DNA from 3 places in the Marinobacter sp. UBA2688 genome. Region 1 is predicted to be linked to each of the others. Evidence: predicted binding sites of a transcription regulator. Region 1 holds the regulator's gene; each other region holds the start of a gene.
The links. Region 1 encodes FliA, which starts transcription of late flagellar genes. Its sites were predicted from a motif close to CTAAAGTTTNNNNNNNNNNNGCCGNTAA; they were not measured.
Positions count from the first base shown of each region.

Region 1 (4,207 bases):
GGGCTTGTCAGCCTTGGCACTGGGAGACGTGGCCGACGGCTGCTTTGCAGCAGGCCCAGGGGCCGGCTTGGCAGTTTCTGCCGTAGGGCTACCACCCTTGCCGTGCAGGTCATCCAGCAACTTTTCGAACTCGTCGTCCGAAATCAGGTCGTCGCCACCCTTGCTATCACTGGCCTCATCACTGGTAACCTTGTCGCCCGAGGCATCCTGGCTGTCAGGGGCTGCCTTGCCGGTTTCAGGCGGGCCTGAGAACTGGCCCTTGCCATGCAATTGGTCCAGCAGGGCCTCGAATTCATCATCGGAGATGTCGTCTCCGCTCCCTCCGTCACCGCCTGAAGATTCATTGCCGTCGTCACTGGAAACCGGAGCGCTGCTGGTCTTTTCCTCTTCCAGGGCATCCAGCAACCGCTCGAATTCGTCGTCGGTAATATCACCGCCATCGTCTCCAGAACTGGCTTCGTTGCTCTCGTTCTGTTCTTCGCGAGCGACCGCTGCGTTTGCTGGCGACGACTCCCCTGCCGGCTGCGCCAATGCGTCCAGAGCGGCAATCAGTTCCTCGGGAGCTGGCGTCGGTTCCTCGTGGTGGCGAACCTGTTCAAACATGGCATTGACGTGATCCAGGGCTTCCAGCACCACGTCCATCAGTTCCGAGTCTACCTTGCGCTTGTGGTTGCGCAGGATATCGAAGACGTTCTCCGCGGAATGACAGCAGTTCACCAGGGCATCGAGTTGCAGAAACCCAGCGCCGCCTTTTACGGTGTGAAAGCCTCGGAAGATGGCGTTGAGCAGATCGCTGTCGTCCGGGTTTTGTTCCAGGTCGACCAGTTGCTCCGACAGCTTTTCGAGTATCTCGCCTGCCTCAACAAGGAAGTCCTGCAGGATCTCTTCATCGGCATCAAGCGCCATGCGTTACCCTCTCTTACTCAGAAACCGAGACTGGACAGAAGATCATCAACATCGTCCTGTCCCGATACTACGTCTTCGCGTTCTTCGGCCTTGATCTGTGGACCAACACCCTGTTCCGCCGATATCTTTTCCCGCTCTTCCAGTTCATGCACGGTGCCGGTCATCTGGTCCACATGACTCGCCATCACTACCAGGCTCAACAGATGCTCTTCCACCTCTTTAACCAGAGTGGTGACCTTTTGGATCACCTGCCCAGTGAGGTCCTGGAAATCCTGGGCCAGAAGAATTTCCGACAAGTTGTCGTACATCGCCCCGGCATCGGTATTCAGGGTCACGAAAAACGTGTCGATACGGGCATAGAGCTCACGAAATTCAGCCGGCGCCATCTCGCGGCGACGCAGTTTCTGCCACTGGTCTCTCAGCTCGGCGGCCTCGTCGCGGAGGGCGCTGGCCTTGGGCATAGCCTCCTCAACCAGATCCATGGTCCGATTGGCCGCTTTACCGGTCATCTGAACCACGTACTCAAGGCGATCCGACGCATCGGTCATCTTCGACAGAGCTTCTGACTGTTCGGCGTTACGGGGATCGATCTGGAAATTGCGGATCGCCTCGTGGAGGCTGCGGGTCAAGCGGCCGACTTCCCGATACAGGCTCTGGTCCCTCACCTCGCTCAATTCATTGATCAGCGTCATCGCGCGGCCATAATCCCCGGCGTTAACCTGTTCAACCAACTCGGCCGCCTGGCTGCGGAGTTTCTCCGTGACCTCCGGGTCGAGCCCCTGTGGGTCTTTTTTTCTATTGCTCATGGGAGCCGTCCGACCTCTGAATTACTGGATGCGTTCGAAGATCTTCTCAATCTTCTCCTTGAGTACGGCTGCCGTGAAGGGCTTGACCACGTAGCCGTTCACACCGGCCTGCGCAGCAGCGACAATCTGGTCGCGCTTCGCCTCGGCGGTCACCATGAGCACAGGCAGGGTTTTCAGGCTGTCATCGGCACGGACTTCCTTGAGCAGATCGAGTCCGGACATCCCTGGCATATTCCAGTCGGTTACCAGAAAATCGTATTTGCCGCTCCTGAGCATAGGCAGTGCTGTATTGCCGTCGTCTGCTTCGTCAGTGTTGGTAAAACCGAGATCGCGAAGCAGGTTCTTAATGATCCGTCGCATTGTGGAGAAGTCATCCACAATCAGGATTTTCATGTTCTTGTCCAATGGGACCTCCAGTTAAAAACGCCCGGAATTCGTTTTTGGCTTCCGGCTCACAGTCTAGCAGGCCGGTAGTTTAACCGCTTATTGTGTGGCCTTTGAGCCGGTTGTAAAGCACCGGTTACCAAAAGGCTACAGTAAAGAATGCCTGGTAACGCCGTTCAATGGGACTGGCGGCCTGTTCAGCTCTGCCAACCAGTAAGACGCCCCCGCAGACGGAGCGCGGCCTGGCTGTGAATCTGGCTGACCCGGCTTTCACTGACACCCAACACAGCACCAATTTCCTTCAGGTTCAATTCTTCCTGATAGTAAAGGCTGAGCACCAGCTTTTCTCGCTCGGGCAGGTCACCAATCGCAGCTGCCAGGCTCTTCCGGAAGTTGTCAGACGCCAAGCCATCCAACGGGTTATCACTGTCCTCTGTTTCTTCTATCGGCAGCTCGCCGGATTCATTGAGCTCATCCAGGCTAAAAAGTCGGCCACTGTTAGCATCGCTCAGGGAGGAATAGTATTCGTCGAGGTCCAGCCCCAGCTCCTCGGCTACTTCCGAGTCTTGAGCTTCCCGACCCAGGCGGTCCTCGACAGCCTTGATGGCTTTGGCAATGCGGCGGGAGTTCCTGTGGACGGATCGAGGTACCCAGTCACCTTTGCGAATTTCATCTACCATGGCTCCGCGAATCCGGATCCCGGCGTATGTCTCAAAGGTAGCCCCCTTGTCGGAACTGTATCGCTGTGCAGCTTCCAACAAGCCAATCATGCCTGCCTGCATAAGGTCATCCAGTTGGACAGATGCCGGCAGCCGCGCCATGAGGTGAAGCGCTATTTTTTTGACCAGCGGGGCCTGCTCCTCAACGAGCTGGGAAGGTCCTCGTGTACCCGTCCGGTTGTAGGTTCCAAGTTCTTTCGCCAATGTCATGTATCCGGCTATTCAGTGACAGGATCAAAATCAGACTTCGACGAGCCGCTCCACAAAGAATTCCAGATGTCCCCGGGGCGATGATGGCAGCGGCCAGCTATCCACTTTCTCCGCGAGGCTCTTGATCGCCAACGATGCTTTTGCCCGCGGATAGGCATCCAGCACGGCACGCTGGCGCTGTACCGCTTTTTTTACGGCCTCGTCATACGGCACCATACCCACATATTGTAGTGCCACATCAAGAAAGCGCTCGGTAACCCGGGTCAGTTTTTCAAACAGATGGCGACCTTCCTGCTCATTCCTGACCTGATTGGCCAGTATACGGAAGCGGTTGGTGCCGTAATCCCGGTTCATAAGCTTTATAAGGGCGTAGGCATCGGTGATAGAGGTAGGTTCATCACAGACAACCAGTAATAGTTCCTGTGAGGCTCGGAGGAAACTGACCACCGATTCGGAAATACCCGCAGCGGTATCAACGATCAGCACATCGATCTGGTCACCCAGTTCGCTGAACGCGTTGATCAGGCCAGCGTGCTCCAGATTGGAAAGCTGGGTCATGCGTTGGGTACCTGAGGACGCGGGCACGATTTTGATGCCACCGGGGCCGTTGACCAACACATCCCGAAGGTCACATTCCCCGGCGATGACGTCCTGGATATTACGATTGGCGGTAATGCCAAGCAGAACGTCAATGTTGGCAAGGCCCAGGTCGGCATCGAGCAGCACCACCCGCCGTCCCATTTGTGCTAGGGCGATGCCAAGGTTCACTGATACGTTGCTCTTGCCAACGCCCCCTTTCCCGCCGGAAACGGCAATCACCTGTACCGGATGTGGTTTGCTCATACTGACTCTGATCTCTTGCCGCGTTTAACCGCAGGCTGTGTTGTTTTTAAACAGCGACTGCCTGTTGCTGCTGGAGTTTCTTCAGCCTCTCCACGGCCAACCGCACCAGCGGAATGGACTCAGCGTGGTGCAGGTCTTCCGGGATTTTCTGCCCGTCGGTGTAATACGCCACCGGCAATCCCGTTTCCATGACGAATCCCAGCGATTCACCCAGGGTCAGTGCTTCATCGATTTTGGTCATCACACAACCCGTAAGATTTGCCATCTTATAGCAATGCCAAACGGATTTCATGATGCGCGGCTGACTGGTTGCCGAAACCACCAGATGGGTTCGAATCC
Region 1 is NZ_DELU01000021.1:50,612-54,818, reverse strand. It holds gene B3M52_RS09700 (chemotaxis protein CheA) at 1-906, opposite strand, end outside; gene B3M52_RS09695 (protein phosphatase CheZ) at 924-1,712, opposite strand; gene cheY (chemotaxis response regulator CheY) at 1,734-2,117, opposite strand; gene B3M52_RS09685 (RNA polymerase sigma factor FliA) at 2,294-3,025, opposite strand; gene B3M52_RS09680 (MinD/ParA family protein) at 3,056-3,868, opposite strand; gene flhF (flagellar biosynthesis protein FlhF) at 3,915-4,207, opposite strand, start outside.

Region 2 (4,207 bases), on a different contig from region 1:
GTCTGAGAACCTGCTGAACGAACAGATTACCGGTCGGGATCTGTCTCCTCCGGTCGTCACACTGTTGAATGAGGCGTGGGCAAAGTATCTACAGTGGATCGTGCTGCGTGAGGGTGAAGACAGTGAGCGCTGGGATGAGGCATGTGACCTTACCCGGCAGCTCGTATGGAGTGTTGATCCCAGTCCCATCAACGACAACACTCGCAGCGAGCTGCTGCGGTCGATTCCGGGAATCGTGGACGGTCTGAGAAACGCCCTACAGGAAATTTCGTGGGACCCGTTTGCCACCGACGCCGCCATAAGAGACCTTGAACTGGCCCACGTGGACGTGTTCCAGCGCCTTGTCACCACAACCCGCCCTGCTGTGGCGCCCGAACCTGAACCTCAGGCTGCGCCCCAAAAGGTGGAGGCGGAACCGTCTGTGGTCTCCAGGGATATGTCGGATACCGCGCCCAAAGCTCCAGAGAAAGTGGAGCGAACGACTGAGGGCGTAATGGCAGGCGCCTTCGAGCCCTCGGACGCCACCACGTCTGTATCTGCTAGCCCCGTGCCAAGCCCTGAAGAGCCGGCCGCAGAGGAATTGGCCGAGAGCTCCGGGGCAAATGTCGAGCTGCAATGGCTGGAGCGGGCTGATGGCCTTCGTGTTGGCTCCTGGGTTGAGCTGACCCGTGATGGCAACAAAACACGCTGCAAGCTGGCCGCGTTTATCAAGGCGACGGGCAAGTACATCTTCGTTAATCGCAGTGGTGCCAAGGTGGCGGAATATCAGCGTGAAAACCTCGCACTGGCGCTCGCTGCGGATGAGATCTCCATGTTGGACGACGGCCTGATATTCGACCGGGCGCTGGAATCCATCATCGACAACCTTCGCAGTAGCCGCAAGGACTGATCGTATAGCAAGACCGGAGACTTTGTGCTTCAATCAGGAGCATCAAAGCAACAACGGCGAACGCATCGGTGGTCCGGTCTGTTCGCCCCGGCCTGTTGGAACCACATTGTCTGAAACCATCCCTTCGCGCAACACCATTGACCTGTCGCCACCGGCTGTCGCCGGATTACGGACGACCGGTCGGGTAGCCGGCGCCCGTTGGTGCCCGTCTCCAAATTTTGGCAAACGCCCCGAAGGGGCGGCAATATCCCTGTTGGTTGTTCATAACATCAGCCTTCCTCCCGGGCAGTTCGGAGGCGATGCCATCGAACGGTTTTTCTGCAACCAACTGTCCCCCTCAGAGCACCCCTATTTCGAGACCATCGCCGATATGAAGGTTTCGTCACACCTGCTGATCCGCCGGGATGGTGAATGCCTTCAGTTCGTCAGCTTGTTGGAGCGCGCGTGGCATGCCGGGCGGTCCTGCTTTCAGGGCCTGGAAGAGTGCAACGATTATTCAATCGGCATTGAGCTGGAGGGCGCGGATGACATTCCATACACCGCAGCTCAGTATGAGGTGCTTGCTGACGTGTCAGCATTGATCATGAAATCGTGGCCGGCCATCACGCCAGAGAGGATCACCGGGCACAGCGATATCGCACCCGGTCGCAAAACCGATCCAGGCCCGGCTTTTGACTGGCCCCGATATCGGCAACTGCTTGGTACAGGGCATTGCAACGGAGCGGATAACTGATGGTATTGGTGGTGTTTCTGCTCGCTTACCTGGTGAGACGCAAGCTGGATGCGGCCAACGCCTGGTCTTCTGAGCCGTTGTGGCGTTCCGCGTTTAACCGGGGAGGCGCTGAAAGGTCTGGTAACGAGGCAGGCCTATGGAAGGGGCTGGTTATTATTCTTGTGCCCTCGCTGATTCTGGTCGCCGGGGAGTACTATCTGCACACCATTGGCTGGCGCATGGCCGCGTATCCATTGGAGTTTTTGTTGATGGTGTTGTTGATGGGTGCGCCGGGTTGGCGGGCGCGCCTGGAGGTTTACAGCGAATCCTGGGCCAGGGGCGACATGCAGTCCGCTTGGCATCACGTTATGGATATTTTACCGGCTGAGGAGCGGGGCGCGGCAACGTCGCCCGATGAGATGCATCTGGCTTTGTCACGAACGCTGATGGTCAGCGTCTTCGAGCGTTTTTTTCTGGTCGCTTTCTGGTATGCCGTTGGCGGTATTGCGGCTGCCTTCTTTGCGAGGGGAGTTGTCGCGTTAAGGGATCACTGGCCGCAGGTGGCAGCGAGACCAGGGTTTGCCGCGCTGGCGGAGATTCTCAATTGGCTTCCCTCACGACTACTGTCCTTCACGTTTGGAGTCGCAGGTGATCTTGCCGGCTGGATGAAAGAAGGAAAACGAAGACTGTTTGATTTTAGCCTCAGAACCAACCAGCTATTGATGGGCGCCGCGAGCGCGGCATTGACGGGCTATGCACTGGACCCGGAACGGTTCTCAAAGATCCATCCGGACGAATGGGCGGGCTTTGGTGGCCGCAGCCTGGAGGCCATCCGGGATTTGCTGAACCGAAGCATGCTGGTCTGGATCTGCATCCTTGCGCTGCTGGTTATTGCCGGTGTGCGCTGATCACGACATTTTGACAAAAATTACATTTTTACGCCGAAAAACACTCAAGTTTGTAGTACTTTAGTCGACAATATAAACAAATAGAATAAAGTTCCATCCTTTCGATGCTTTCTGTGGGGGTACACGTGAACCAGCTTATCAAGCCTGCAGTAGCGCTGATGAATCGGCTGCCGATGTTCTACAAATTCAGCCTGATCAGTGTGTTGTTCCTGCTTCCCATTATTGCCCTTTCCTGGTTGGTTATCAGTGAACTGAACCGGTCGGTTGATACCATGACCCGGGGCGTGGAGGGATTGGAGCAGCTCGAAAAGGTGGATACGCTGCTGGCAGAGTCCATGGCATACCGGGATTTTCGTGCCCCCGGCAAGATCAAGGATGACAATGAACTGCTCTCACAGTCCGCAGAGTCGTCAGAAACGATTGATAGAATTCTTGAGGAACTGGTTAACGCAGAGGCTCGTTTTGATGAATCCGGTAACTGGTCCCAGCAAGTAGCGATGCTGGTGGAGGAGTGGCAAACGCTCAAATCGACGGACAGTTATCAGGGCAATATCGACCCCCAGTTCAAGTACTATCAGGAATTCGTCCAGAAAGTGCGGGCGCTGTTGTCCGCGACCATTGAAATTTCCGGTCTGGGGCAGGACGCCTCACGTGAAAACCTACTGCTCCTGGGCCTGTTGCGTGAGTCGTTGCCGGATGCCCGCAGCATCATTGGTCGGGCCAGGACTTTCGGGATATTTGCGCTCCTCGACGGGCAGGTGGGGTACAACCTCAGTGACGGCCTCAATGAAATTTATGATGAGTTGACCAACCGCGCCTCGTTGCTCGGGCCTGCATTAACGGTATCGATGGATGCATCGCCGACCCTCGAGGAAACGACAGGTGACGCGGTCGACGGTATTCTCGAGAGTCTGGTAGTTGTGCGTGACGAGCTGGATACCAATATCATTACGCCTATGCGCCTGGAGTTACCCTGGCGGGATTTCAACCGTACCATCGAGAATCAGCTTGCCCATTACGATGCGCTCAAGGCCGGAATTTTTGACGTCGTCGGCGCAAACCTGAACTCACGACTGGAGGGCGAGCTGCAGCAACGGCAGTTGATTATTGCCGCACTGGTGATTGTTCTGTTGGTGGTGGTTTACCTCTATGTCGGCTTCTTCATGTCGGTACGCACGGCTATTAACCGTTTCAGCACGGCAGCAAGATCCGTGGCTGAGGGCGATATGACGACTCACATCCAATTGGATAATCGTGATGAACTGGGTGAACTGACCACCGAGTTCAACAATATGACGGACCGGATTGCGGAATTGATCCGCTCGGTGAGTAGCACCACTTCGGATGTGGACCAGCAGGCCACGCGTGTTAACGACACCGCCGCTGCGAACAGCGAGGCCGTTGCGCGGCAGATGGAAGAGTCGGGCCAGATCAACGAAGCCATGAACCAGATGGTGGAAGCGGTCAATGAGGTCACCGAGAGTGCCCATCGCGTGTCTGACAGCGCCGGCGCGGCTGAAGAGGATACCGAGAGAGGCCGCGGTGTGGTTGCGGATACTGTTGCCACCATCAACCGTCTTGCTACCGAAATTTCCGGTGCGGTCGAGGTTATCAACCGGGTAAACGCCGATAGCGATAACATCAGTCAGGTTCTGGTCGAAATCAAGGCGATTGCGGAGCAGACCAATCTCCTGGCAT
Region 2 is NZ_DELU01000010.1:453,094-457,300, reverse strand. It holds gene B3M52_RS06845 (DUF1631 domain-containing protein) at 1-889, shown strand, start outside; gene ampD (1,6-anhydro-N-acetylmuramyl-L-alanine amidase AmpD) at 996-1,622, shown strand; gene B3M52_RS06835 (regulatory signaling modulator protein AmpE) at 1,622-2,509, shown strand; gene B3M52_RS06830 (methyl-accepting chemotaxis protein) at 2,614-4,207, shown strand, end outside.
Region 2: the regulator FliA is predicted to act here: its motif matches at 2,553-2,580, upstream of B3M52_RS06830 (methyl-accepting chemotaxis protein).

Region 3 (4,207 bases), on a different contig from region 1:
CGTGGCTTTTCTTCCCTGGGGCACCCCGATCACCGGATCCTATCCCGAGTATAAAGCCGATGGCACCAATACCGGTGCCGATCAGGAACAGCAGGTTGGAATGCACCACGATGGTCTCCATTTCTTCCCGATTGACCAGAAGGCCGGTGGCAACAGCTCAACGGAAGGCCTGTTGGTGATGAACCATGAGTACATCGAGCAGGACTTCATTCATGCCAATGGCCCGACCAATGCTGCTGATAACGGTGGCGTGCGACCCGCCGATGAGGTTCGCAAGGAAATTGCCGCTCACGGTGTGTCTGTCGTTCACATCAAGCGTGACACCAACGGTACCTGGGACGTCGTCTTCGGCAGCCCATTCAATCGTCGCATTACCGGCAACACCGAGATGGACATTCGTGGCCCGGTACGTGGTTACAGCAAGCTGGTCACAACCTACAGTCCCGACGCGACCGAAACTCGCGGTACCCTGAACAACTGTGCGATGGGCCCAACGCCCTGGGGCACCTACCTGGCCGCGGAAGAGAATTGGCACGGTTACTTTGCCAATAGCGATGCGACCCAGCCTCGCGAGCAGACCAGACATGGTGTTGGCAGCTCCAGCCGATACGACTGGGAGTTGGCAGACAGTGCGGCCGACCAATATGTGCGATTCAATGTGAGCACGACCGGAGCGGCGGCTACAGATGATTATCGCAACGAAGCCAACACCTACGGCTTCATGGTTGAAATTGATCCGTTTACGCCGGAAAGCAAACCCCAGAAACGCACTGCGTTGGGACGCTTTGGTCACGAGGGCGTCATCTTTGCGCCGGCGAAGGAAGGTGAGCCGGTGGTGTGTTACTCCGGTGACGATTCCCGTTTCGAGTACATCTACAAGTTTGTGTCGTCTCAGCCCTACTACGCCGCGACGGCCGGTGGCTACCTGTTGGATGAGGGTACCCTGTACGTTGCCCGCTTCAACGAGGATGGCTCTGGTGACTGGCTGGCGCTGGATCTGGACGACGCGGATTTCGCCAGCAAGGTTGCTGCGGCTGAAGGCGGCATGGTCGGCGATATCCAGTTCGACGGTTTTGAGAACCAGGCTGATGTTCTGCTGAATACCCGCCTCGCAGCCGATATTGCCGGCGCTACGACGATGGACCGCCCGGAGTGGGGTGCCGTTGATCCCAACTCTGGCGAGGTCTATTTCACCCTGACAAACAACTCGAACCGGGGCCAGCCAGGGTTCGACGACGTCAACGCCGCCAACCCGAACTCTCCCAATGCCACCGGCCACATCATTCGCTGGACTGAAGAAGGTAGCGATCACACGGCTACCAGCTTTGACTGGGACATCTTTGTCTTCGCCGGCGAGCAGGGTACGGAAACTGTTGTCGATGGTGAGGCCGTCGTCTCCCTGAACGATGATAATATTTTCAACAGCCCGGATGGCCTCTGGTTTGACTACAATGGCCGGCTGTGGATCCAGACCGATGGTTCTGATGCTGACCCGTACTTCAACAACATGATGCTGGCCGCCAATCCGGAGACACGCGAAATCAAGCGCTTCTTCGTCGGGCCCCAAGGTTGTGAAGTAACTGGCGTTGTCAGCACACCGGACGTTAAGACCATGTTCGTGAACATCCAGCACCCGGATGGTAACTGGCCGAACGCGGCCGAGTCCCGTCCCCGCGACGCCACTGTTATCGTAACCAAGGACGATGGCGGTGTGATCGGCGCCTGATCGCCTGATAGAGGCGCCACGGGCGCACACCGACAAGAGCCAGCCGTAACGCCGGATTCTTCCAACAGGACGTCTCCGGCGTTACGGCTTTTTTGTTTCAGTTTTTCATCGATCTGCCGTAAAACCAGTATTGGTCAACTAAAGTAGCAGTTATAAGTAAAGGTCAATTCTTTACTCTCAAGAGTAATCGTCAAAAAAGATGCATTCACTAATAATGAAAATAAAGAGGTGGATATGGGTTTGCTCAGTCGGCCTGTTCTGGTTGTGGGGGTGTCAGTCGCCGTTGTCGTCGCCTTTGGGGCTTTCCTGGTGGCGCCGTTGATAGGGTTGGATAGCGCGTCGCTGGTGGCGGGCGTGGTTATTGGCCTGGTCGTCGCCACCGCGTATCTGGTGTTACGCGTTCTGGAACCGGTTGAACGTTCCATCAAGCAGCTCAACGCCGGTAAGCTGCCAGCGGATAGTCCGCTGGGCAAACAGTGTGCAAGCCTCCTTGCGGACGCCAAAGCAGGGCGGGCACTGGTGGAAACCCTGTCCGGCAGTGCCGATAAAAGTGCCATTTCTGCGGCCCAGGTGTCCCACGCGGCCGACCAACTAAAAAACCGCCTGGATCGACAGGTCAGTGAAACTGCACAGATGGCGGAGTACGCGGGTCAGATTACCGAGAGTGTGCGTGAATCCGCCCAGCAGGCCACCGATGCTGCGACCATGGCTCTGCAGAACCGTCAGGTGAGCGTTGAGGGCCGTGATGCGCTGACCACTGCCATCAATAGCGTGCGAGCCGTGCACGAGCAGTCCAGCGAGAACCTCAGATTAATTCAGGAACTGAACGAGAAATCCAACAAGATCCAGGGTGTCACCACCACCATTCAGGGCATCGCGGAACAAACCAACCTGCTGGCCTTGAACGCGGCAATTGAAGCCGCTCGTGCCGGCGACCAGGGGCGGGGCTTTGCGGTGGTTGCCGACGAGGTCAGGCAATTGGCCGGGCGAACCGCGCAGGCAACCGGTGAGGTGGCCGAAACGCTGCAGGAAATACGTTCCGATACCTCCCTGATTGTTTCGCGGATCGAGGACCTGGCCAAGAGCGTTGAATCCGGCTTGGAGTCAGTTGAAAGCGTTGGCGAGCGCCTTGATCAGATTCGTGATCAGTCTGACCGTGTGCAGCAGCAGGTGGCGCGCATTGCCGAGATTGACCAGAACAACGAGCAGAGCCTGCAGCAGGTATCGTCGGCCATTGAAACGGTTCGGGATCAGATTACCGAGAGCGATACCAGCGTTGCGTCGCTTGCCCAGCAGGCAGCGACACTGATGGAACTGGCGGAAGAGGCCAACGCGGCATTTGCGTTGAACAGCGATGAAAGCTATCACCGCTTCTTCTACGACCAGGCCCGGCAGGGTGCGGACCGGATTGGAAAGCTCTTTGAAAAAGCGGTTCGCGATGGGCAACTGGCAGAAAGCGCCCTGTTTGATAAGCAAAGAACCCCCATTCCCAAGACCGATCCACAGAAGTATTCCAGCAGCTTTGATCGGTTCACCGATCAGCAACTGCCCACCGTTCAGGAAGCGGTGAAAGGGGCCCACCCGTCGATGGTCTTCGCGATTGCCGCCGCGCCGGATGGCTATGTGCCGACCCACAACCGTGATTTCGCCCATGCGCCAACGGGCGACCCGAAAGTGGATCTGGTAAAGAGTCGCAGCAAACGGCTGTTTAACGACCGCACCGGTGCTCGGTGTGGCAGCCATACCCAGAATATGCTGCTACAGACCTACCGCCGGGATACTGGCGAGGTTATGCATGACCTGTCAGTGCCGATCTACGTGAATGGCAAGCACTGGGGTGGCTTCCGCCTGGGTTACAAACCGGACAACCGCTAAGTTCCAGCGGTTTCCGGCTCCTGTTGCTGTGATACACTGCGGGTGTGGAGCCAGAGGAGAGTGACTTGTCCGAGCACGAATACATCCCCGCCAATGCAGACCCCATAGCACGACGTGAAGAGCCAGGCCGCAACCTGGCGGTGCTGGTTTATATCCTGCAGGCGCTGTCGTTCTTTGTCGGTGGCATTACCGGCCTGGTGGGTGTGATCATCAATTACGTCAAGCTCGATGACGTAAAGAGCACCTGGATAGAGCCTCATTTCCGTTGGCAGATACGAACCTTCTGGATCGGGCTGTTATGGACGGTGATTGGCATCGTGACGACGCCACTGATCATTGGCTGGTTTGTGTTACTGGGCATCTCCATCTGGATCATCTACCGCATTGTGAAAGGCGCCCTGGCGTTGAACGACGGGAAGCCACCGGAACCTCACTGATCCTCGGTCACTTCCCTTAACCGGGTGGCGCTGATGGCGCCGGCCAGCCCCATGGCGCCCAGCGTCAGTATCACCGCCACGTCGGATATCATCGATACCAGCGCTGTCAGCCCGCCCGTTGCCAGTAACAGCACCCCAATAACGGTATTGCTCACGGAGGTATAGTCGG
Region 3 is NZ_DELU01000007.1:252,814-257,020, reverse strand. It holds gene B3M52_RS02520 (PhoX family protein) at 1-1,726, shown strand, start outside; gene B3M52_RS02515 (methyl-accepting chemotaxis protein) at 1,961-3,601, shown strand; gene B3M52_RS02510 (DUF4870 family protein) at 3,667-4,038, shown strand; gene B3M52_RS02505 (MFS transporter) at 4,032-4,207, opposite strand, start outside.
Region 3: the regulator FliA is predicted to act here: its motif matches at 1,822-1,849, upstream of B3M52_RS02515 (methyl-accepting chemotaxis protein).